DNA from 3 places in the Cedecea sp. B1(4) genome. Region 2 is predicted to be linked to each of the others. Evidence: riboswitches for the same ligand, from Rfam matches in the RefSeq annotation. Region 2 holds a riboswitch; each other region holds the start of a gene.
What was found. A riboswitch is a leader RNA that binds a small molecule or an ion and turns the genes downstream of it on or off. The one in region 2 is predicted to bind thiamine pyrophosphate.
Positions count from the first base shown of each region.

Region 1: linked by a shared signal. The riboswitch ahead of thiC (phosphomethylpyrimidine synthase ThiC) and the one ahead of thiM (hydroxyethylthiazole kinase) in region 2 are both predicted to bind thiamine pyrophosphate.
Region 3: linked by a shared signal. The riboswitch ahead of tenA (thiaminase II) and the one ahead of thiM (hydroxyethylthiazole kinase) in region 2 are both predicted to bind thiamine pyrophosphate.

Region 1 covers NZ_JCAHMZ010000005.1:6,918-14,851, forward strand. Annotated here, with positions in the region: gene hemE (uroporphyrinogen decarboxylase) at 1-8, opposite strand, end outside; gene nudC (NAD(+) diphosphatase) at 44-817, opposite strand; gene ACR6JA_RS12540 (Rsd/AlgQ family anti-sigma factor) at 916-1,419, shown strand; TPP riboswitch at 1,470-1,580, shown strand; gene thiC (phosphomethylpyrimidine synthase ThiC) at 1,670-3,571, shown strand; gene thiE (thiamine phosphate synthase) at 3,571-4,206, shown strand; gene ACR6JA_RS12555 (HesA/MoeB/ThiF family protein) at 4,199-4,954, shown strand; gene thiS (sulfur carrier protein ThiS) at 4,938-5,138, shown strand; gene thiG (thiazole synthase) at 5,140-5,919, shown strand; gene thiH (2-iminoacetate synthase ThiH) at 5,919-7,052, shown strand; gene ACR6JA_RS12575 (PTS sugar transporter subunit IIB) at 7,372-7,677, shown strand; gene ACR6JA_RS12580 (PTS lactose/cellobiose transporter subunit IIA) at 7,681-7,934, shown strand, end outside.
Region 2 covers NZ_JCAHMZ010000004.1:547,670-555,603, reverse strand. Annotated here, with positions in the region: gene ACR6JA_RS12185 (nucleoside permease) at 1-627, shown strand, start outside; gene ACR6JA_RS12180 (ADP-ribosylglycohydrolase family protein) at 630-1,643, shown strand; gene ACR6JA_RS12175 (PfkB family carbohydrate kinase) at 1,630-2,610, shown strand; gene ACR6JA_RS12170 (GntR family transcriptional regulator) at 2,584-3,330, opposite strand; gene thiD (bifunctional hydroxymethylpyrimidine kinase/phosphomethylpyrimidine kinase) at 3,417-4,217, opposite strand; gene thiM (hydroxyethylthiazole kinase) at 4,214-5,002, opposite strand; TPP riboswitch at 5,041-5,137, opposite strand; gene ACR6JA_RS12155 (YadA C-terminal domain-containing protein) at 5,590-6,525, shown strand; gene lpxO (lipid A hydroxylase LpxO) at 6,664-7,566, shown strand; gene ACR6JA_RS12145 (FMN-dependent NADH-azoreductase) at 7,632-7,934, opposite strand, start outside.
Region 3 covers NZ_JCAHMZ010000002.1:66,349-74,282, reverse strand. Annotated here, with positions in the region: gene ACR6JA_RS03755 (NAD(P)/FAD-dependent oxidoreductase) at 1-896, opposite strand, end outside; gene ACR6JA_RS03750 (SDR family NAD(P)-dependent oxidoreductase) at 893-1,612, opposite strand; gene ACR6JA_RS03745 (nuclear transport factor 2 family protein) at 1,609-2,043, opposite strand; gene ACR6JA_RS03740 (MerR family transcriptional regulator) at 2,271-2,999, opposite strand; gene ACR6JA_RS03735 (DUF1349 domain-containing protein) at 3,192-3,767, opposite strand; gene ACR6JA_RS03730 (LLM class flavin-dependent oxidoreductase) at 3,792-4,814, opposite strand; TPP riboswitch at 4,978-5,079, shown strand; gene tenA (thiaminase II) at 5,139-5,819, shown strand; gene ACR6JA_RS03720 (ABC transporter ATP-binding protein) at 5,816-6,556, shown strand; gene ACR6JA_RS03715 (ABC transporter permease) at 6,553-7,323, shown strand; gene ACR6JA_RS03710 (ABC transporter substrate-binding protein) at 7,349-7,934, shown strand, end outside.

The sequences.
Region 1 (7,934 bases), on a different contig from region 2:
TCAGTCATGTTTACCTTTCCTTTAGCTGTATCGCCGCAGTCTATCATTCATAGTCCGCGCGACACAGGGCGACGGTATCTTCAATTAAGCGGCGCGCCACGGTGCCCGGCGGCGGTAACAGCGGCAGTTGGTCATAGCGATACCAGCCCGCATCCAGCAGTTCTTTCGGGTCAATATTGATTTCACCGCTGTGATAATCCGCCATAAATGCGGTCATCAGCGACTGCGGGAACGGCCAGGGCTGGGAAGTCACGTAGCGCAGGTTTTTCACCTGAATGCTGCTCTCTTCCATGACTTCGCGAGCCACCGCCTGCTCCAGCGTTTCGCCCACTTCGACAAACCCGGCCAGCACGGTGTAGACGCCGTTGCGGTGGCGCGTGTGCTGAGCCAGCAAGATATGATCATCCTTACGAATAGCGACAATAATGCAGGGGGCAATTTGCGGGTAATAGCGTTCCCGGCAGTGCCCGCAGAGCATTGCCCATTCGCTTTTGCTGAAGTGCATTTCATGGCCGCAGTAACCGCAATACTTATGCGAGCGATAAAACTCAGCCAGTTGAACGCCTCGTCCGGCCAGTTGGAACAGGCCCACATCGCGATCAAGGAGCTGACGCAGCGAGCCCATATCCGAGCGGCGGTTTTCACGAATCAGCCAGACGGGCTCACCTTCCCACTCACCGATATCCAGGGCACGGCTGCCTACGAGTTGAAATTCTTCCGCGCTGCCGTGAGGTAAGTCACCCTGCGGCAACCATATTTTTTGCTCATGGCTGACTATCCACCAACCATGATCTAAGTTTTGAATAACACGTTCCATAACCTGGTGCACATCCCCGTGTTCACTGATATAAACAATTAGTTTTTACTTTTTTGGGTTAGTTTGCGTTCAATCTTTTAACTCACGGAGTCTCAATCATGCTGAACCAGTTAGCCAATCTGACTGAGCGCGTTGGTGGTAGTAATGAGTTAGTTGACCATTGGCTGCAGGCCCGTAAGCACCTGCTGGTCGCCTATTACAACATGGTCGGGATCAAGCCTAACAAGGAATCGCACACCGCGCTCGACGAAAAAGCGTTAGACAATTTTTGCCACGGCCTGGTGGATTACCTCTCTTCCGGTCATTTCAGTATCTACGAGCGAATCATCAGCAACCTGGAAGGCAGCAGCCCGCTGCTAAGCGCAGCCCAGCTCTACCCTCAGTTGGAAGCCAACACCCAGCAAATCATGGACCTCTACGATTCCCATCTGGAAAACGCCATCGACCGCGACAGCTGGGTCGAGTTTCAGCAGGCGCTGTCAGAGATTGGCGAATGCCTGGAGTCCCGCTTCACCCTTGAAGATAAACTAGTCCTCCTGGCTATTGATAACAACCTCGACGGCAGCGCCAGCGATCCTGCCGGGCTGGCAAGTCCAGCTTGAGTTGTTAGCTATTAACGAGTAATTTACAACTTTCCCACCGCAAGGTGGGATCATTCTTGTCGGAGTGCCGAGTGCGTTAAGCACCGGCTGAGACCGTTAATTCGGGATCCGCGGAACCTGATCAGGTTAGAACCTGCGAAGGGAACAAGAGTAATTCTATCTTTGGGTACACCCGTTCTCGGGCGGCCCATATCCATTACTCCTTCCGTTGTCCTGACAAGCCATATCCTGACTAAACCTGGAATGTGCTATGTCTGCATCTGAAAACAAACCAGGCCGCCGCGAACAACGCGCCGCCGCCCAACACTTTATCAATACGCTTGAAGGCACCGCCTTCCCTAACTCCCGACGCATCTATCTGACCGGGTCACGTGAAGATATACGTATCCCGATGCGCGAAATCCAGCTCAGCCCAACGCTCACCGGCAGGAGCAAAGATGCCCCGCAATATCAGCCGAACGACGCGGTTCCCGTCTACGATACCTCCGGCCCCTATGGCGATCCCGACATCGCCATAAACGTGTTAAATGGGCTAAATCCCCTACGCAGCGCCTGGATTGCCGACCGGCGTGACAGCGAAGCACTGGATGAACGCAGCTCCGCTTACACAAAAGCGCGTCTTGCCGACGACGGCCTGGACGAATTACGCTTTGAAACTCGGTCCAAACCTCGCCGGGCAATAGCCGGACAGTGTGTCACCCAGTTACATTACGCCCGCAAAGGCCTTGTCACCCCAGAGATGGAATTCATCGCCATTCGCGAAAATATGGGGCGCGAGCGTATTCGTGATGCCGTCCTGCGCCACCAGCATCCCGGCGAAGGGTTTGGGGCCCGCCTGCCGGAAAACATCACGCCGGAGTTTGTCCGCGATGAAGTCGCCGCCGGGCGAGCGATTATTCCTGCCAATATCAACCACCCGGAATCAGAGCCGATGATTATCGGCCGCAATTTCCTGGTAAAGGTCAATGCCAATATCGGCAACTCGGCAGTCACGTCTTCTATTGAAGAGGAGGTGGAGAAGCTGGTGTGGGCCACTCGCTGGGGGGCAGACACGGTGATGGACCTCTCCACCGGCCGCTACATTCATGAAACGCGGGAATGGATCCTGCGCAACAGCCCGGTGCCCATCGGCACGGTGCCCATCTACCAGGCGCTGGAGAAGGCGAACGGTATCGCCGAAGACCTGAGCTGGGAGATGTTCCGCGACACGCTGCTGGAGCAGGCAGAGCAAGGCGTGGATTACTTCACCATTCACGCCGGAGTGCTGCTTCGCTACGTCCCGATGACCGCGCAGCGCCTGACTGGGATCGTGTCGCGCGGCGGATCGATTATGGCGAAGTGGTGCCTGTCCCATCATCAGGAAAACTTCCTGTATCAGAACTTCCGTGAAATCTGCGAAATTTGCGCCGCCTATGATGTTTCCCTTTCCCTGGGCGATGGCTTACGCCCCGGTTCCATTCAGGATGCCAACGACGAAGCACAGTTTGCCGAACTGCATACGCTGGGCGAGTTGACCAAAATTGCCTGGGAGTACGACGTCCAGGTGATGATTGAAGGCCCGGGGCATGTGCCGATGCAGATGATTCGCCGCAACATGACCGAAGAACTGGAGCATTGTCACGAAGCGCCTTTCTATACCCTTGGCCCGCTCACAACCGATATCGCACCGGGCTATGACCACTTCACCTCCGGCATTGGTGCCGCCATGATGGGCTGGTTTGGCTGCGCGATGCTTTGCTACGTCACCCCGAAGGAGCACCTCGGCCTGCCGAACAAAGAGGATGTTAAGCAGGGACTAATTACCTACAAAATTGCCGCTCACGCCGCGGACCTGGCCAAAGGGCATCCCGGCGCACAAATACGCGACAACGCGATGTCCAAAGCACGCTTTGAATTCCGCTGGGAAGATCAATTCAACCTGGCGCTCGACCCGTTCACCGCCCGCGCTTACCACGATGAAACGTTGCCGCAGGAATCCGGCAAAGTCGCGCATTTCTGTTCCATGTGCGGCCCTAAGTTTTGCTCCATGAAAATCACCCAGGAAGTGCGCGATTACGCCGCAAAACAGGCGAGAGATGCTGGCATGGAAGATATGTCCCAGCACTTTCGCGCCCGGGGCGGCGAAATTTATCTCAGACAAGAGGAAGCATAATGTCCAGACTCACTTTCCCTGCCACCTCCCGCCGACTGGGCCTTTATCCGGTCGTCGACAGCGTGGAATGGATCGAACGTCTCCTCGGGGCAGGCGTCAAGACCATCCAGCTCCGCATTAAAGACAAACGCGATGCCGACGTTGAAGCCGACGTCATCGCAGCCATTGCGCTGGGCGAACGCTACAACGCTCGCTTGTTCATTAACGATTACTGGCGACTGGCCATCAAACACGGTGCCTACGGCGTACACCTCGGCCAGGAAGATATGGATGTCGCCAACCTGGCGGCGATAAGCGAAGCCGGACTGCGTCTGGGGCTTTCAACCCACGACAACATGGAAATGGATCGCGCCTTAAGCGCAAACCCGTCCTACATCGCGCTGGGCCATGTCTTCCCTACCCAAACTAAGCAGATGCCCTCTTCCCCTCAAGGGCTGAATAAGCTGGCAGAACATATTCAGACGCTGGGTGATTACTCCACCGTTGCCATCGGCGGAATAAGCATCGATCGCGTACCTGCCGTCTTAGCCACCGGCGTGGGCAGCGTCGCCGTCGTCAGCGCCATTACGCAGGCACCCGACTGGCGCATCGCCACGGCGAAGCTACTCGACCTGGCAGGCACTGGCGATGAATGACGCGGATTTTATGCGCTATAGCCGCCAGCTACTGCTGGAAGACGTGGCGATTGAAGGGCAGGAAAAACTGCTGTCCAGCACGGCGCTGGTCGTCGGTCTGGGCGGCTTAGGTTCACCTGCCGCGCTGTATCTCGCCGCCGCTGGCGTAGGCAAGCTTATCGTAGCGGACGATGACAGGGTGCATATCAGCAATCTCCAGCGCCAGATCCTGTTCACCTCAGAAGATATTGAGCGCCCGAAATCTTCCGCAGCCCACCAGCATCTGCAGCGCCTGAACCCAGGAGTGAAAATTGTTCCGCTGGCAGAAAGGCTAACGGGGGCTTCGCTGACAGAAGCCGTGCGCGAGGCCGACGTGGTGCTGGACTGCAGCGACAATATGGCAACCCGCCAGGCGGTAAACGCCGCCTGCGTGGCCGGGAATACGCCACTTATCACCGCCAGCGCCGTCGGTTTTGGCGGCCAGATGATGGTCCTGACACCGCCCTGGGAACATGGCTGCTACCGCTGCGTCTGGCCTGACGAGAGTGAACCCGAACGCAACTGCCGCACCTCCGGCGTCATCGGCCCGGTCGTGGGCGTGATGGGTACTCTTCAGGCGCTGGAGGCCATTAAATTACTTACCGGCATGACGCCTGCTGCTGGCGCTTTGCGCCTGTTTGACGCCCGGCAACATAGCTGGCGCACTCTGGCGATGCAAAAATCAGCCACCTGCCCGGTCTGCGGAGGTCGCGATGCGCATTCAGTTTAACGATGAATATCTGGAATGTACGGCCGGTCTGACGCTCGCAGCCCTTCTGGCCCAGCTTGATCAGGGCAAAGTTGGCGCAGCACTGGCCGTTAATCAAACTATCATCCCGCGTGAACAGTGGAGCAATTATCTGCTGCGCGAGGGCGATACCATTCTGCTGTTTCAGGCAATTGCCGGGGGCTGACATGTTACAGATTGCCGATAAAACCTTTTCCTCCCGCCTGTTCACCGGCACCGGAAAATTCTCCTCCAGCCAGATGATGATCGACGCGATTCGCGCTTCTGGCTCACAGCTTGTCACCATGGCGATGAAACGCGTGGATTTACGTGGCCATCGTGATGACATTCTTCAGCCACTGCAGCAGGCGGGCGTGCATCTGCTGCCCAATACTTCCGGGGCGAAAACGGCAGAAGAAGCTATTTTTGCAGCACAGCTTGCCCGCGAAGCGCTGGGAACGAACTGGGTTAAGCTGGAAATTCATCCTGACGCCCGCTATTTACTCCCGGACCCGATTGAAACGCTGAAGGCCGCCGACGCTTTGGTCAAACAGGGATTTGTGGTGCTGCCGTACTGCGGCGCCGATCCTGTGCTCTGCAAACGTCTGGAGGAAGCTGGCTGTGCGGCCGTGATGCCGCTCGGCGCGCCCATCGGCTCAAATCAGGGTCTGCAAACCCGCGCGCTGCTGGAAATCATCATTGAGCAATCCCGCGTGCCTGTTGTTGTCGATGCGGGGATCGGTGCACCAAGCCATGCAGCCGAAGCGTTAGAAATGGGGGCTTCTGCCGTGCTGGTCAATACCGCCATAGCGGTCGCCCGTGACCCGGTACAAATGGCGCAGGCGTTTCGTCTGGCCGTGGAAGCCGGAAGCCTTGCGGCACAGGCCGGGTTAGGCTCTCGCCACCAGCAGGCTCAGGCCACCAGCCCGCTGACCAGTTTCCTGCAGTTTAGCGAGGAGAATGCCTGATGGCAGAAACCTTTACCGACCGCTGGCGTCAGCTGGACTGGGACGATATCTCCCTCAAAATTAACGGTAAAACGGCGGCAGATGTCGAACACGCGATTAACGCCCCCCGCCTGACGCGAGAAGACTTGATGGCTTTGCTTTCCCCTGCCGCCAGTCGTTACCTGGAGCCTCTTGCTCAGCGGGCGCAGCAGCTTACGCGTCAGCGCTTCGGCAACACGGTCAGTTTTTACGTGCCGCTCTATCTCTCTAACCTGTGCGCCAACGACTGTACTTACTGCGGCTTTTCCATGAGCAACAAGCTTAAGCGCAAAACGCTGGATGAAGCGGAGATTGAGCGGGAATGCGCGGCTATCCGTGCGCTGGGGTTCGAACACCTTTTGCTGGTGACCGGCGAGCACCAGTCCAAAGTCGGCATGGATTATTTCCGCCAGCATCTGCCGGCTATCCGCAGCCGCTTTAGTTCACTGCACATGGAAGTCCAGCCGCTGGACGAGCATGAGTATGCCGAACTCAAAACCCTCGGGCTTGATGGCGTGATGGTGTACCAAGAAACCTATCACCCGGCGACCTACGCCCAGCACCACCTGAAAGGCAACAAGCAGGATTTCTTCTGGCGGCTGGAAACGCCCGACAGGCTGGGCCGTGCGGGTATCGATAAAATCGGCCTTGGCGCGTTGATTGGGCTGTCGGGCAGCTGGCGTACCGACTGTTTTATGGTGGCCGAACACCTGCTTTGGCTACAGCAGCGCTACTGGCAAAGCCGATATTCTGTCTCCTTCCCGCGCCTGCGCCCGTGCACCGGCGGCGTAGAACCAGCCTCCATCATGACTGAGCAGCAGTTGGTGCAGACGATCTGTGCGTTCCGCCTGCTTGCGCCGGACGTGGAATTGTCGCTTTCTACCCGAGAATCACCGTGGTTCCGCGACCACGTGATCCCATTGGCGATTAACAACGTCAGCGCGTTTTCGAAAACACAGCCCGGCGGCTATGCCGATAATCACCCGGAACTTGAGCAGTTTGCCCCACACGATGGCAGAACGCCTCAGGAAGTTGCTGCCGTGCTCCGTCAGTCAGGTTTGCAGCCGGTCTGGAAGGACTGGGATCACTTTCTGGGAAGAAACGCGCAGTCCTGATGTAACACACGGCAAGGGGATGGATAAGTTTCGGTGTTTACCGAAAGAACGTCGATCGGTCGTTGTCGCTTCTCTGCCGTTCAAATACTGTCCTCCGGTCAGTTCAGATATCTGACCGGAGCGGCAGCAAACGCTTCCTCACGCCGCTCCGCCTTCGCAACTGCCGTCTTGATTCTTCGATAAAAAGCAAAAATGTAACCGGTTTCAGTTTTCTGCGGTTTCTTTTGTGATACCTGACACACAATCGGGTTAAAGCGGTTGTTGCCGCCCCCTCTGCCGGATAAATATCTCTGTATCCTTCGGACATTGAGAGCGAACTATGAAAAATATCGTGTTGTGTTGTGCTGCAGGTATGTCGACCAGCATTCTGGTTCAACGTATGGTTGATGCCGCACAAAAGAAAGGCATCGAGGTCTCAATCAAGGCTGTGCCCGTGGCAGAGTTTAAAGAGAACATCGAACGCGCCGACATCGTTCTGCTTGGTCCGCAGGTGAAATATGAGCAGGCCAAACTTCAGGCCCTTGCCGATCCTCTGGGTAAAAAAGTCGCCGTTATCGACATGATGGATTACGGTTTGATGAAAGGCGACGTGGTGCTTGATAAAGCCCTGAAAATGATGGAGTAAGATGTGGAAGATTTAGAATCAATTATTATGGAACTGCTGGTCAACGCCGGCAGCGCACGTAGCCAAGCCCTGACTGCTCTGCAGCTGGCACGTAAAGGTGACTTTGAGGGTGCCGAGAAGGCAATGGAAGAGTCACACGAATTCGTTAAACACGCCCATAAAATCCAGACCCAGCTGATTGGCCTGGATGAAGGCTCCGGCAAACTGCCGGTAAACCTGATTACCGTTCACTCTCAGGACCACCTGATGAACGCCAT
Region 2 (7,934 bases):
TGTTCCTTCCTGTTTGCGATGCCGCTGGCGTTCTACTACATCTTCGCCAACGGCTATCTAACCGAAGTCGGGATGCACAACGCCACGGGCTGGATGACGCTTGGCCAGTTCTCGGAAATCTTCTTTATGCTGGCGCTGCCTTTCTTCACTAAGCGCTTTGGTATTAAAAAGGTTCTGCTGCTGGGCCTGATCACCGCCGCCATCCGCTACGGCTTCTTTGTGTACGGCGACGCGTCGCACCTGTTCACTTACGGCCTGCTGTTCCTCGGCATTTTGCTGCACGGCGTGAGCTACGACTTCTACTACGTCACCGCCTACATTTACGTAGACAAGAAATCCCCGGTGTACATGCGCACCGCGGCGCAGGGGCTGATCACCCTTTGCTGCCAGGGCTTCGGCAGCCTGCTGGGCTACAGCCTCGGCGGCAAAATGATGGAAAAAATGTTTGCTTACTCCTCACCGGTGAACGGTCAGACCTTTAACTGGGCGGGGATGTGGGGCTTTGGCGCAATAATGATTGCCGTCATCGCCGTGCTGTTCATGGTCTTCTTCCGCGAGTCGGACAAAGAGATTGCTGCCATCGCCGTTGCCGGTGATGAATCTGAAAAAGTATTTAAGGAAGCGTAACAATGGAAAATCGTATTCTGGGAGCCTTTTACGGCCAGATGTTAGGTGATGCGATGGGGATGCCGTCCGAACTGTGGCCGCGCTCGCGGGTGAAGGCCCACTTCGGCTGGATAGACAAGTTCCTGCCGGGTCCGGCAGAAAACAACGCCGCCTGTTATTTTACCCGCGCTAAGTTTACCGATGACACCTCAATGGCGCTGGCGCTGGCGGACGCCATCATCGAGCACCACGGGGCTATCAACCCGGACGCCATTGGCCGCCATATTCTGGCGTGGGCAGAAGGGTTCGACGCGTTTAACAAAAACGTGCTCGGCCCGACGTCGAAAATAGCCCTGAATGCGATTAAACAAGGCACGCCAGTAAGCGAGCTGGAAAACAACGGCGTAACCAACGGGGCCGCGATGCGTGCCTCCCCGCTTGGCTGCCTGCTGCCCACGGCCAGTCTAGATGAGTTTGTGGATGAGGTCGCGTTAGCTTCGAGCCCGACGCACAAATCAGATCTGGCCATTGCCGGGGCGGTCGTTATTGCCTGGGCCATTTCCCGTGCTATTGACGGTACAAGCTGGGCCACAATTTGCGATGAGCTGCCATCCATCGCCCGCCACGCGCAGGAAAAACGCATCACGACATTTAGCGCGTCCCTCGCGGCACGTCTGGAATTAGCGCTGAGCGTGGCAAGAAAAGCGCGCGGCACCGAATCCGCCATGGAAGAGATTTACCAGTTGGTCGGCACCGGTACCAGCACCGTTGAGTCAGTACCGGCGGCGATTGCGATGGTCGAACTGGCAAAAACCGACCCTAACCGCTGCGCCATCCTGTGCGCCAATCTCGGCGGAGATACCGACACCATCGGCGCCATGGCTACCGCTATCTGCGGCGCGCTGAACGGCGTGGAAAGCATCGCCCCGGCGCTGAAACAGGAGCTGGATGAAGAGAACCAGCTCGACTTCACGCGCTACAGCCGCATCTTTATGACCTATCGCCAGCAAAGAGAGGCCAGCCATGAAGCCAAATGAACTGCTGAGCAAACTGCCCCAGCTGCAGGCTCAGCGCCCGGTTTGCGTGCTCGGTTCGGCGGTGATTGACGTCATCGCCGACGCCTACGCCCTACCGTGGCGCGGCTGCGATATCGAACTGCATCAGCAGGGCGTGAACATTGGCGGCTGCGCGCTGAACATCGCCATCACGCTTTCGCGCCTCGGCATTGACTCGCAGAACGCGCTGCCAATTGGCCAGGGCACCTGGGCCGACATTATTCGCAACAGCCTGGAAAAACAGCACATCCGCAGCGAGATCCACACCGATACGGGAGATAACGGCTGGTGCCTGGCGCTGGTCGAACCCGACGGCGAACGCACCTTTATGTCGTTTCGCGGCGTCGAGCATCAGTGGAATCAGGCCTGGCTTGACGGCCTGACCATCCCGCCAGATAGCCTGCTGTCGCTCTCTGGCTACCAGCTTGCCGGGCCGTGTGCGGAACTGCTCGTTAGCTGGCTGGAGTCGCTGCGGGCAATTACCCCATTCATCGACTTTGGCCCGCGTATCGCGGATATCCCGAAGCCGCTGCTGGCGCGGATTATGGCCTGCAAACCGATTGTTTCGCTCAACCGTCAGGAAGCGGCGATTGTTGCCGAATGGCTTGGCGTGGAAGCGGAAAATATTGAAGCGATTTGCCGTGCATGGCTCACCCGCTACGGCAGCCCGCTGATCGTTCGTTTAGATAAGGACGGCGCGTGGTTTGCGGCCGACGATAACATGGGGATCGCTGCGCCCTTCCCGACTACCGTCGTGGATACCATTGGCGCGGGCGACAGCCACGCGGGCGGCACAATTGCGGGCCTGGCGGCAGGCTGGAGCCTGGAAGAAGCAGTCAGCCTCGGGAATGCGGTAGCCAGCTACGTGGTCGGCCACCGGGGCGGGGACTGCGCGCCAAAACTCGCGCAGCTCGAGCAAACCTTACTCCTCGCAGACGAAAACGTATAAGTCGCTGCGGCAATGGCTGATGCTGTACTCGATGGGCCGGTTGTGCGGGTCGAACGCTACCTGTTTGATGACCAAAACCGGCACCGGCGTTTCCAGTTTGATGTGTGACTGGAATTCACTGTCCGGCATTCTGGCGCTGACCCGGCTGCGGGTGCGCTGCGGAATAATGTTCTGGCTGCGGAAGTAGTCGTACAGCGAAACGCCAATCTCATCCGGGTCGGCAATCAGCCCGGTCGGCACGTAAGACTCTTCGATAGACACCGCATCTTCATCCACGTAGCGAATGCGCTTGAGCAGAAAAACCTCGCTTTCAGCCGGGATCGCGAGCTGTTCAGCCACGTCTGCCGGGCATTTCACCACGCGTTTGTTCACCCACAGCGTATTTGGCTTTTTACCCCGGAGCACAACCTGCTGCGAAAAGCCCCTGGCCTCTTTCAGCGAATACTCAAACGTCGCATTAATTTGCGTTCCGTAGCCGCGCGAACGCGTCACCACGCCGTCATCTTCCAGCGCCTGCATCGCCTTGCGCACGGTAATGCGTGACACTCCCGTAAGCTGACTGAGATCGCGTTCCCCCGGCAGGATATTGCCCTGCGGCAACAGGCCCGCGCGCACGGCGTTTTTCACCGTTTCGACAAACTTGAGGTATAGAGGAGCGTTATCCGGGGCGGCAAAGCGCTGTTTGAGCTGTTCAACTAACTGGTGATGAGCCTGTTCCATGGTACGCAATTGTCCGGCAGGGAAGATGAAGCCAGTATAGTACCACTGGTATTACGCTGGCTAAAAACTTCTCTCTTAACCGACAGTTACCACCATTCGTGAAAATGATGTACCGGGCCGATACCGTGCCCGACCTCTAGCGAATCCGCCTGAGCCAGCGCCTTCGACAACCAGATTTTTGCGGCAGCCACGGTTTGCGCCCAGTCGTCATGGCGGGGGCGGAGCGCAGCCAGCGCGGCAGATAAAGTACAGCCAGTGCCGTGGGTGTTTTTTGTTTGCACGCGCGGCGCGGTAAAGCGCTGGACATCGTGGCGAGTAAATAGCCAGTCCGGGCTTTCTGCGTCGTCGAGGTGCCCGCCTTTCATCAGCACAGCCTCGCAGCCCATTGCCAGCAGCGCTTCACCCTGTTCGCGCATCTCTTTTTCACTGCGCGCGTGGGGCGCATCCAGCAACGCTGCCGCTTCCGGGAGATTGGGGGTGATCAGCGCGACATGCGGCAATAGCTTCCGACGTAAGCTTTCCACCGCCGACGGGGCCAGCAGCGGATCGCCGCTTTTCGCCAGCATCACCGTATCCAGCACCACGTTTGGTGCCTTATAGAACGCCAGTCGCTCTGCGACGGCTTCAACGATATCGGCCTCTGCCAGCATGCCAATTTTTGTGGTGTCTATTCGCACGTCGCTCAAGACAGAATCTAACTGCGCCGCCACAAACTCAGGCTCAATACGGTAAACGGACTGCACGCCACGGGTATTCTGCGCCACCAGCGCAGTGATCACGCTTGTGCCGTAAGCGCCGAGCGCGGAGAAAGTTTTCAGATCGGCCTGGATCCCCGCCCCACCGCTTGGATCGGTTCCGGCAATAGTTAATGCGTTGATGCGTTTCATGCCAGCCCCTCCGCATTCAGCAGATAAAGGGCGTCGAGGAAGGCTGGGGTAAAACTGCCCGGCCCACGGCTGGCGGCGATGGCCTGCTCGCCGGCAAGCGACATAAAGCGGCAGGCGCTGGCGACATTGTCCAGCCTGTCTCCCGGTAAAGCACAGCACGCAGCAACCACGGCGGAAAGCGCGCAGCCGGTGCCGACCACACGCGTCATGAGTTCTCCCCCGCCGGTCACGGCAAACGTTCGTTCGCCATCGGTGACGTAATCAGTTTCTCCGGTTACGGCAACCACTGCACCGGTTTCGCGCGCCAGCTTTTGCGCCGCCGGGATCGCCGAAAGTGCATCATCGGTGCTGTCTACGCCACGGCCTCCGGCCTGCTCCCCTGCCAACGCCATGATTTCAGACGCATTACCGCGAATGGCGGCTGGTTTCAGTTGAATAATTTCGCGAGCGAAGCGCGTGCGGAAAGCCAAACCACCCACGGCGACCGGGTCTAGTGCCCACGGCGTTTCGGCGCTATTGGCGGCGTGAATAGCAGCCAGCATCGCCGTCGCGCGTTCTGAAGTCAGGGTGCCAATGTTGATCAGCAGCGCGCTGGCAAGCCCGCTAAATTGTGCCGCTTCTTCGGCTTCAATCACCATCGCCGGGGCAGCCCCAAGCGCCAGCAGCACGTTAGCGGTAAAGGTTTGCACTACGTCATTGGTCATGCAGTGAACCAGCGGCGAATGCTGACGGAGGTGGTGTAAAACAGAGGCGGCGGTTGCGCCGGGTAGCAGGTCAGGTTGCATAACGGTAAGGCTCCTGTCCGGCGTGAAAGAAGGGACGCCGGACAGGCATCTGACTTCCCTACGCTGGCATTATCCAGATCAGGTGGTACGGGTATTTCTCAGCCTTCACAAAGAAGGGCACCCCGAGTCATTTACAGCAATATGTTGCGATTAATGCAGGTCATTAATCCATGCAGAGGATGGTAATGCCAGCGGGAAGTCTTGTAAACGGCAAAAGCGGTGCTTTGCGGATTGCAGGTGGCGGCTGGGTTGACACTGACTTCATTTAGGGCGACTTAGTGAAGAAATTCTCTCGTCGAATTTAACTGCCCTTTTCTATTTTTTCATTACACGACACCACACATAACTGGACTTTCAAACGTAAGCCTTCCGCCCCGATTGTAACAGCCGTGTGAGCGACCTGGCACCAGCACAAAGGGGGAATGTGAACGGCCTGTTTTATCGCTTTCAAACGCTCTCAACTAAGAATTTTCTTATGATTTAGATCAAAGACCGAATGATCACATTTCGGGATAGTTCATCGCCGTTATCAGTGCGCTAAATAACGTACTGCCGCGTTTAGATTAATTATTTATGGCGAGAGAAAAATGAAATTCGTTAACGTTAGTCAATCATTAGCTGTAGTGTTAGGTGTTTTAGTGCTTTCGGCTTCTGCCAGAGCTGATACGGTGAGTGACTTCTATAACAATATGGTGAAAAAATCCATTACGTGGGAAGAAGCTAACGTCAGTTTTGAAAATATGGATGCCACACAACAGCAGGCTATACGAGATTATGACCACGCCCATAATACAAATTACACAAGCGATTTTGTAGGTAAGATTACCACTACGCCACATCTGGATGGCGGCCATTCAGAGCCAGTTACTCCACATCTCGATGCCCCTCACACTATCGTCGCCAGCACGCTTACCCCATCAACGACAACGACTACCTCTCCGGTAGTATCGCCCGCAATAGACAAGAGTTCACACCTGGACAGCACGGCGACGGATGCCGACCGCCAGGCAGCCAAAGATAAAGCGATGATCGAATATGTCCAGTCTCAGGTAAAAAACGGTGTGGATGGTAAAAATGGGACCAACGGTATTAGTGGCACAAATGTCCTGACGACCACCGAAACGAAACTTGATACGGTAACGCAGGCACGCGTATCCACTAACGCTAACAATATTTCTTTAAATACGGAACATGCAGAAAATAATACCCGCCTGATTCAGGCCAACAGCCAATCGATAGACAAATTAAATAATGCATTTTCTGCATTAAAAGACGAAGTTAACAATAATCAAAAAGAGGCCAACGCGGGTATCTCTGGCGCGATGGCAATGAGCAATATACCGCAGGTGATGAATAATCAAACCGTGGCTATAGGGGCAGGGATTGGCGGCTATGAAGGTGAAAATGCTTTAGCCGTGGGCGCCTCTACACGTATCGGAAATGCTGTTGTTGTGAAAGCCACCGTCAGTGACGATACAGAAAACAACGTGGGTTACGGCGCGGGGTTATCTGTAGGCTGGTAAGTTTTCCCAGGCAACATTTACTTCGCTAAAACCACTGCTAAGCTCTATTTCAGCGTCTTTTCAAAGGCGCATTTTTGGCAGTCGGGGCTTTGGCCCGGCAGGGAATGAGCAAAAAAAACACAGTGGTCAGATAACAATATGAAATATATTATTTTACTCATCATTATTATTTCAGTGGTCTATGTACATTACCGCGGCAAGATTCGCTTTCGTTTCTGGCGGCAGCTGTCGGACCATTCCACGTTTACCGCCCCGCTTAACGGTTTTATGTATCTTTTCTCCAGGGTGCCAAATACGCCCTATTTGACGCCGGAAACCTTTCCCGAGCTGACAACGCTGCGGGAAAACTGGGAAGTGATTCGCGACGAAGGTATGCATCTGCAACAAATGGAGCAGATAAAAGCCGCGGATAAATTTAACGACGCCGGTTTCAACTCCTTCTTTAAAACAGGCTGGAAGCGCTTTTACCTGAAATGGTATGAAAACGCCCACCCGTCGGCCAGCATACTGTGCCCGAAAACCACCGAACTACTGCGCACCATTCCTTCCATCAAAGCTGCGATGTTCGCCACCCTGCCCGACGGCAGCCGCCTGCCGAGGCACCGGGATCCCTACGCCGGTTCGCTGCGTTTTCACCTGGGGCTTGCGACCCCGAATGACGATCGCTGCTTTATTGAAGTGGACGGGAAGCGCTATAGCTGGCGGGACGGTGAAGGCGTGCTGTTCGATGAAACCTATATTCACTACGCGGAAAATACCAGCGGCGAAAATCGCCTGATTCTGTTCTGCGACGTGGAAAGACCGATGCGCTACCGCTGGGCTCAGGCGGTTAACCACTGGCTGGGGCGCAACCTGATGAGCGCCGCGTCGGCACCTAACGATGAAAACGACCGCATCGGTGGGATCAACCGCGCTTTCCGCTACATCTATCAGATTCGTATCGTCGGCAAGAAGTTAAAAAGCTGGAATAAAACGGTGTATTACATCGTGAAATGGATCCTGTTTGGCGGGATTGCCGTGCTTATCTGGCGGGCGTTTTAGTTCACCTCCGCGAAATAAACGAGCCTTTGCAGTAATAGCCAGGGCTCGTTATCCGTTATCCGTAATCAGGCCAGTGACGCAATCTGGTTTTTCGCATCGGCGAGTGCGGCGCTTTTCGCTTCGTCGCCACGGCTCAGGTTTTCTGCGCGAATAATGGTCACATCGGTCAGGCCAATGAAGCCCAGTACCGCTTTCAAATAGGACTCCTGATGTTCCAGGAATGCCGCCGGGCTGTCGCCGGTGTACTGGCCGCCGCGAGAAGACGCGATAAACACTTTTTTGCCTTTTGGCAGCAGGCCTTCCGGGCCGTTGGCGCCGTACTGGAAGGTGCGTCCAGCCACACAAACGCGGTCGATCCACGCCTTAAG
Region 3 (7,934 bases), on a different contig from region 2:
CAGCGGCGATCGCTGTGCAATACCACCTCGTTGCGCTGCCAGCCAATATCCCCCAACACTTCACGTTCGGCCTGAGTGGGGTGCTCAATCATCGCCAGCGCCTGAGCAGAGTGGCAGGCAAAAATCACCTGATCGAACGCCTGGTTTGAGTGTTCCAGTTGGATGGTAACGCCGTCGTGATGACGGCTAACCCGCTGGACCGGGGCGTTAAGATGCACGGTCAGCCTTTCGCCCAGTTGCGCCAGCATTGCCCGGATGTATTCCCGTGAACCACCGGGTACCACGTACCACTGGGGACGCTGGGTGATATCCAGCAGGCCGTGGTGCTCAAAGAAGCTCAGAAACAGCGCCAGAGGAAAACGGCGCATCTCATCCAGCGACGAAGACCAGATAGCGGCTCCCATGGGCAAAATGTAGTGGCGTGCAAAAAAGGCGCTGAACTGTTGCTGAGCAAGGAAGTCCTGCAACGTCGCCTGGGGATCGACCTCTCCCGTCAGCGCGGCTTTTGCCTGCCGGTTAAAACGGACAATCTCTTTTAGCAACCCCCAAAATGCCGGGTTAATCAGGTTGCGACGCTGAGCGAACAACGAGCTAAATGTGTGGCCGTTATATTCCAGCCCGTTTTGCGGATTATGTACCGAAAAACTCATCTGCGTTTTATGCCCACGGATGCCAAGCTCGCTCAGCAGGCCCATAAACCGCGGATAAGTCCTGTCGTTATAGACAATAAAACCGGTGTCGATGGCATAAGTGCCCTGCGGCGTAGCCACATCCACGGTGGCAGTGTGGCCTCCCACGGTGGAGCCAGCTTCAAAAAGGGTGACCTGATGATGCCCTGCGAGCCGCCAGGCGCAGGTCAGCCCGGCGATGCCGCTGCCGATAATAGCGATGTTCATGAGCGCACCATCCTGCGCAAAAAGAGACGCTGCAGACTGGCGGGTAACCCCGCCAACAGACGCATTACCAGGCCGAATCCCGTCGGGAAAGCAATTTCATCGCGGCCTTTAGCCAGGCCACGGCGGATCGCTTTCACCGCATCATCGACATTCACCCGGCCGGGCATGGAAAAATCGTTTTTTTGAGTTAACGGTGTGTCCACAAAGCCCGGTGAGACCACCGTGACGGCAATCCCTTTCGGCTCCCAGTCCAGGCGCAGGCTGTTGGCAAACCAGGTCAGCGCGGCTTTGGAAGCGCCATAGGCTTCTGCCCGAGGGAAAGGCAACCAGTGGGCCATCGAACTGACCAGCACTACGCGGTTGCCGGAAACAAGCTGAGGCTGAAGCGCGGCCAGGCAGTTGACCGGCCCAAGAAAATTGGTCGCCATTACCCGCTCAACCAGCGCGGCATCCACCCGACCGTTATCCAGGTACTCACAGGTTCCTGCACAGAGGATGACCAAATCAGCCCGGCAGTCGGCCAGCGCCTCACGGCTGGCATCCCGGTCGGTCATATCGAACTGGCGCACCGCGATGTTTGAACTGTGCTGTTGCAACGTGGCCAACCGCGCCGCATCTCTGCCACAGGCAATGACGCGATGCCCCTCATCGGCCCAGGATTTTGCCAGCCCACTACCGATGCCGGAGCTTGCGCCCGTAATGAGGACAGTCATCATGGGCGCACCCTGCTTTTCACGCTGCGAACCGCCCAGCCCAGCAGGGGCAAGTGTTCATACAGCATTTCTCCGGCATCGTAGTAGTCGCGCTGGCGAACGATCAGGTCATTCTCGAGATCAACGACCGAACAGCCAGGCAAAGACAGCCCTTCTCCTCCGGCGACCTTCGGGTGAGACCAGTGCATGGTCCAACTGACGGCAAAACGCGCCTCGTCGCATAGCGGAGGATCGATAGCGAAACGGCAATACGCCACGCTGGTCAACAAGTGAGCGAAGTAGCGTTGGATCTCAGCCAATCCTCGATGCTCGCCAAACGGATCGATGAGTATGGCATCGGCGGCGTAAAGCCCGGCCAGCGCCGAGAGCGGCTGCTTGTCCAGCCCGGCGTAATAATCCACAAAGCGATGAATGGCGGTTGGCATTATGCCCATGAGTTTCACCCTCGCGGTGAAGCACCTGACGTTATCGTATACTTAAAACTTGCACAAATACTTAAATTTGTCCAAGTTTAGATTGTGATATTTTTAAAAAACCAACCATTTCAATGAACTAATAACAGAAAAACGATATGGAAAATTCCATTTTTCAACAGCAAAACTCAACCCGCCGCGTTTTCAGCGGGCCGTTGGATGAGCATATTGTGGAGGGGAAAACGACCCTAGAGGGGAATTATCTCGAGCATAGCGCCCTGCTGCTGCCAGAGCTCAAGCTGCTTTTTACGGGTCGCCGTCAGCTTACCGGAGGTGACCAGCAGCCATTTTCGGTCAGGAAAGATTTCCGGGGCCAGAACGGCTGGCGGAACAGGAAGCACGTCGATGCGGTGTCCCTGGCCGGTTCGCCTGAGCGCCTCCAGCCAGATTTCGCAGGGGTCACTCAGATGCCAGCCGGTAATCAGGCAGTTGTCACCGGGCGCTCTTTTATCCCCTTCGAGGCAAAACGAGGTGTAGGCGATAATGATGCCGTCGAGAATTTCGCGCAGGGTCATGATGGCCGGCACGTTAGCCGAGACTTTACTGCGCAGGGGGCGTAGAACCTCCGTCACCAGTTCCGCGCGCGGATATTCCCGGCCTGCATCGTAGAGAAGCTGGCGAAGAGATTCGATTTTCCCCTCATTCAGCCGCTGCAGCATACTCTCCTGCAGGCCAAGCCAGTTGTTCGCCCGGCGCGTTTCAGGCCGGGCCAGCAGCGGCTTAACCTGGCTGACCGGCACCCCTTTTTTCACCCAGTCGAGAATGTTAAGCGCCTGCTGGATATCTTCGTCGCTGTACTGCCGATGACCGCCATCGGTTCGCATCGGCTTGAGCAGGCCGTAACGACGCTGCCAGGCACGGAGCGTGGTGGCGTTTATCCCGCAGAGCCGGGCAAATTCGCCGATGGAGTAAGACATGAAGAGCACCTGATAACCATGAATACTCACAATATACTACGAATTATACCGGGCTGAATGAAGCGCGAAGCGTTTGCACTTTATTTTCAATGTCCAACGGAAAAACATTTGCCCCGTTACCGGCTTTGTCCCCGCCAGGAGAAACGCTGCCTGGCAAATGTCTGGCGGGGCGCCGCCCGACTAAACGGCTGATTAACTTAAATCGTGCAGTCCTTTATCCAGCGCGGCACTCAGCATCATTTCTTCGAAGTTCACCGCCAGCCCGCCACGCTGCGGGGTGCAGCACATCACGCCTACTCTGCATGCGTCGAATCCGGGGAAATGCGCCAGTCTCAGCAACGGCCAGCTTTTGCCGTCAACGGAATACTGCAGCCGCAGGCTGTCACCTTTTCGGGTCAGGCGCATCCAGAACAGATTTGCCTGACCGGGAAATACACCGGTTGCCCAATCGGAATGGCCCTGCGTCAACACGCTGCCAATGGTGGGGGCGTTGTCGTTAAACTCGATGCCCGCTTTTAGCCAGTGGGATTCATCCCCCAGCAGCATGATACCGGCCTGGTCGTAGAGTGCGCTAAATTCAGCTTTGACCTTCACCTGGAAGGTAAAATCCTCCTGCACGTTGCAGCCATAAAAATGGCCGGAGAAACGCTCAAACCCGTACCATGTTTTGCGCCAGAAGTCGGTTTGTTCATCGGTGACAACTGTCAGCCCGCCGTCGCCTTCTTGCCAGACTTTTGGCTCATTAATCCAGTAAAAATCCGGGTTCATAGCATGACCTTTTCCCTGTTTTATTTAGCGCCAGCCCAGCTCCGGTGCAACGTGCTTCAGAATAGATTCGATCAGGTGCGCGTTATAATCCACGCCCAGCTGGTTTGGCACGGTTAACAGCAGCGTGTCGGCTTCGGCAATCGCCTCATCCTGCGCCAGTTGCTTAATGAGCAGCTCCGGTTCAGCGGCATAGCTGCGGCCGAAAATGGCCCGGGTTTGTGGCTCGATGTAGCCAACCTGATCGCCTTCTTTGCCGCTGCCGCCGAAGTAGTTGCGGTCGCGCTGGTCCATTAACGCGAAGATGCTGCGGCTGACGGAAACGCGCGGCTCACGCCTATGGCCCGCTTCTTTCCACGCGGCCCGATAAGCGCGGATTTGCTTCGCCTGCTGGATATGAAACGGCTCGCCGGATTCATCGGTTTTCAGCGTGGAGCTTTGCAGGTTCATCCCTAACTTCGCGGCCCACGCCGAAGTCGCATTGGAGCTCGCCCCCCACCAGATTCGCTCCCGCAGCCCGGCAGAAAACGGCTCCAGACGCAGCAGACCCGGTGGATTAGGAAACATTGGCTGCGGGTTCGGCTCGGCAAAACCATCCCCTTTCAGCGCCTCAAGAAAAACCTCGGTATGACGGCGCGCCATATCGGCTTCGGTTTCTCCTTCCCCTGGCACATAGCCAAAATAGCGCCAGCCGTCGATCACCTGCTCCGGCGAGCCACGGCTGATCCCAAGCTGCAGTCGGCCCCCGGCAATCAAGTCCGCGGCTCCCGCGTCCTCCACCATATAGAGCGGGTTTTCATAGCGCATGTCGATCACGCCGGTACCGATTTCAATACGTTTGGTTTTTGCCCCGATGGCCGCCAGCAGTGGGAAAGGCGAGCTTAACTGGCGAGCAAAATGGTGCACGCGGAAGTAAGCGCCGTCAGCGCCAAGCTCTTCGGCGGCAACGGCCAGGTCGATGGACTGCAGCAGCGTATCCGCCGCAGAGCGCGTGCCGGACTGGGCGGCAGGCGACCAGTGGCCAAACGAGAGAAAGCCAATCTTTTTCATCGGATATCATCCTTAGACTCGTAGGTAACCGGCCTACAGTGACAAAATTCCCGCCCCGAGTGCCAGCAAAATATTGCGATACCGCACTAAACGGATCGTCGCTTTCAGCAAGGTCAGACACAGCGCCCGGCGATTGTAATCAAAAAGTAAATGTCGTATAACAGGCACCTCCGAGGGGTGTCCTGTATGGGCTGAGATGGCGTAAGCCGAACCCTTTGAACCTGATCTGGGTCATGCCAGCGAAGGGACGGTCGGCAATCACAGCTCTGTTATTGTCTGTTCATACCTCTGCGCGCCCGGATCTCCACTTACCCAGGAGGTCCCATGTACACCCCACTTTTCGAAAACGGTCTTTACGGACGACTGCGCGAGCAGGCCGGCCAGCACTGGCAGGATTACGTCGATCACCCTTTTTTGCAGCAGCTTGCTGTCGGCACGCTGCCTGAAGCCGCATTCAAGCGCTATCTGACCCAGGATTATCTTTTCCTGATTCATTTTGCCCGCGCCTACGCCCTGCTGGTCAGCAAGCTTCGCACGCTGCCGGAAATGCGCACCGCGACCGCATCGCTGAATGCCATTGTCTCCGAGCTGCCGCTCCACGTGGCTTACTGTCGAAGTTGGGGCCTGGACGAAGCGCAAATAGTGGCCGAGGCGGAAGCGCCAGAAACCATGAATTACACCCGTTACGTGCTGGATATTGGCCATTCAGGCGACGCGCTCGATCTGCTGGCTGCCCTGTTGCCCTGCGTGGCCGGATATGCAGAAATCGGCCTTGGCCTGCTGCATAGCCCCGACACGGTGATGGCAGGCAATCCCTACGCGAACTGGATCCGTAACTATGGCGATGAAGGCTACCTCACCGGCGTGCAAGCCGCTGTGCAGTTGCTCGAAAACGTAGGCCACCAGCGTGGCGCGGAAAGCCGTTTCTCAGAGCTATCACAGATTTTTACCACCGCGACGCAGCTTGAATCCGCGTTCTGGCAGATGGGGCTGAATGCCTCATGACCGACAGCGCGACTTCGCCGGGCATTCAGGTGCGCGATCTCAGCCTGCGCTTTGGCCAGCAGACCATTTTTGAGCGGCTGAATTTTGATATTCCCGGCAGCAGCTTCGTTGCCCTGCTGGGCGCGAGCGGGGCGGGTAAAACCAGCCTGCTAAAAATTATCGCCGGGCTGGCGCGGGCCTGTGGCGGAAGCGTGACCTGCAGCGACGGCCTGCCGGTTGCCGGGCGTATCGCCTGGATGGGGCAGAAAGATTTGCTCTACCCGTGGCTCAGCATTGAGCAGAACGTGGCCCTCGGAGCTCGCCTGCGTGGTGACGCGGTCGACAGGCAATGGACGGAACATTTGATTGAGCAGGTCGGGCTGGCTGGCTATGCCAAAGCCCTGCCAGCTTCGCTATCGGGCGGGATGAGGCAACGTGCCGCCATCGCCAGAACGCTTTACGAAAAGCGCCCGATAGTGCTGATGGATGAGCCGTTTTCGGCGCTGGATGCCATCACCCGCACGGCCATTCAGGACCTGGCGGCCAGGCTGCTGGCAAAAAATACCGTGCTGCTGATCACTCACGATCCGATGGAAGCCTGTCGGCTCAGCCATCGCCTGCTGGTGCTCTCCCGCTGGCCTGCGGGCATCGACGATACGCATGTTATTGCCGGGCAGCCGCCCCGCGCGCCGGACGATGTAGATCTACTCCAAAGCCAGGCCGGGCTGCTGCAACAGTTGATCAGGGCCGCCGAATGAAGCTGACTTCAGACACCCATGCTACACGCCTGCGCCGTGGGCTGACCGTCTTTGCCGGGCTGCTGCTACTTTGGTATCTGCTTACCCTCGGCAATATTCCCGCCTTTCTTTTGCCCTCTCCCGCTTCGGTGGCACTGGCGTTATGGGATGGCCGCGATTATCTCGCCTGGCACACGCTGGTCACCGCCTCAGAGATTATCAGCGGGCTAATTCTGGGCGTGCTCCTCGGTGCGGGCCTGGCGCTGGGCATGATGTTTTCCCCCCGCCTCCAGCGCTGGCTGATGCCACTGGTACTCACCAGTCAGGCAATCCCTGTGTTTGCCCTCGCACCCCTGCTGGTGCTGTGGTTCGGCTTTGGCATGAGCGCCAAAGTGGCGATGGCGGTGCTGGTGATTTTCTTCCCGGTGGTGTCGTCGTTCTTTGACGGATTGCGCCGAGTGAATAACGACTATCTGGATTTGGCCCGCACGATGGGGGCTTCACGCTGGGCGCAGCTGAGGCACGTTCGGCTGATGGCGGCGCTGCCTGCTTTTGGCTCGGGGCTGCGCATGGCCGCCGCCGTCGCCCCCATCGGGGCAATTATTGGCGAATGGGTGGGCTCTGCCGAAGGGCTGGGCTACGTCATGCTAAACGCCAACGCCCGCATGCAAACCGACGTCTGCTTTGCCGCGCTGTTTATTTTAGTCCTGATGACCGTTCTGCTTTGGCTGGCGGTCGATGCCCTGCTGAGGCGGCTGATTGTCTGGTCGCCTGAAAACAACGAATAACCGCCTTAATTAAGGAATTAAGAAGATGAAAAAAACGCTGTGTGGCCTGCTGCTCACCGCCGCCTTTGCCGCTCAGGCCTCCGCCGCTGAAAAGCTGACCCTGGTGCTGGACTGGTACATTAACCCCGATCACGCGCCCATTATGGTGGCTGAACAAATTGGCGCTTTTAAGGCCGAAGGGCTGGACGTGAAGATCATCCCGCCATCCGACCCGGCGTTGCCGCCGCGCCTGGTTGCCGCCGGGCAGGCCGATCTGGCCATTACCTACCAGCCACAGCTGCATTTCTTTGCCGATCAGGGGCTGCCGCTGGTGCGCGTCGGGACGCTGATTAACACCCCGCTGAATACGGTGATGACGCTGGATCAGAACATCAAATCACCAGCGGATCTTAAAGGCAAAAAAATCGGCTATTCCGTCAGCGGTATCGAGCAGGCGACGCTTGCCACCATGCTTGAGCATGAGCACGTCAAACCGGAAGAGATGAAGCTCATCAACGTCAACTTCCAGCTCACCAGCGCCCTGCTGGCGGGCCAGGTGGATGCGGTGATCGGCGGCTACCGCAATATCGAAGCGCTCGAGCTGAAGCTTCAGGGTAAACCCCCGGTGGTGT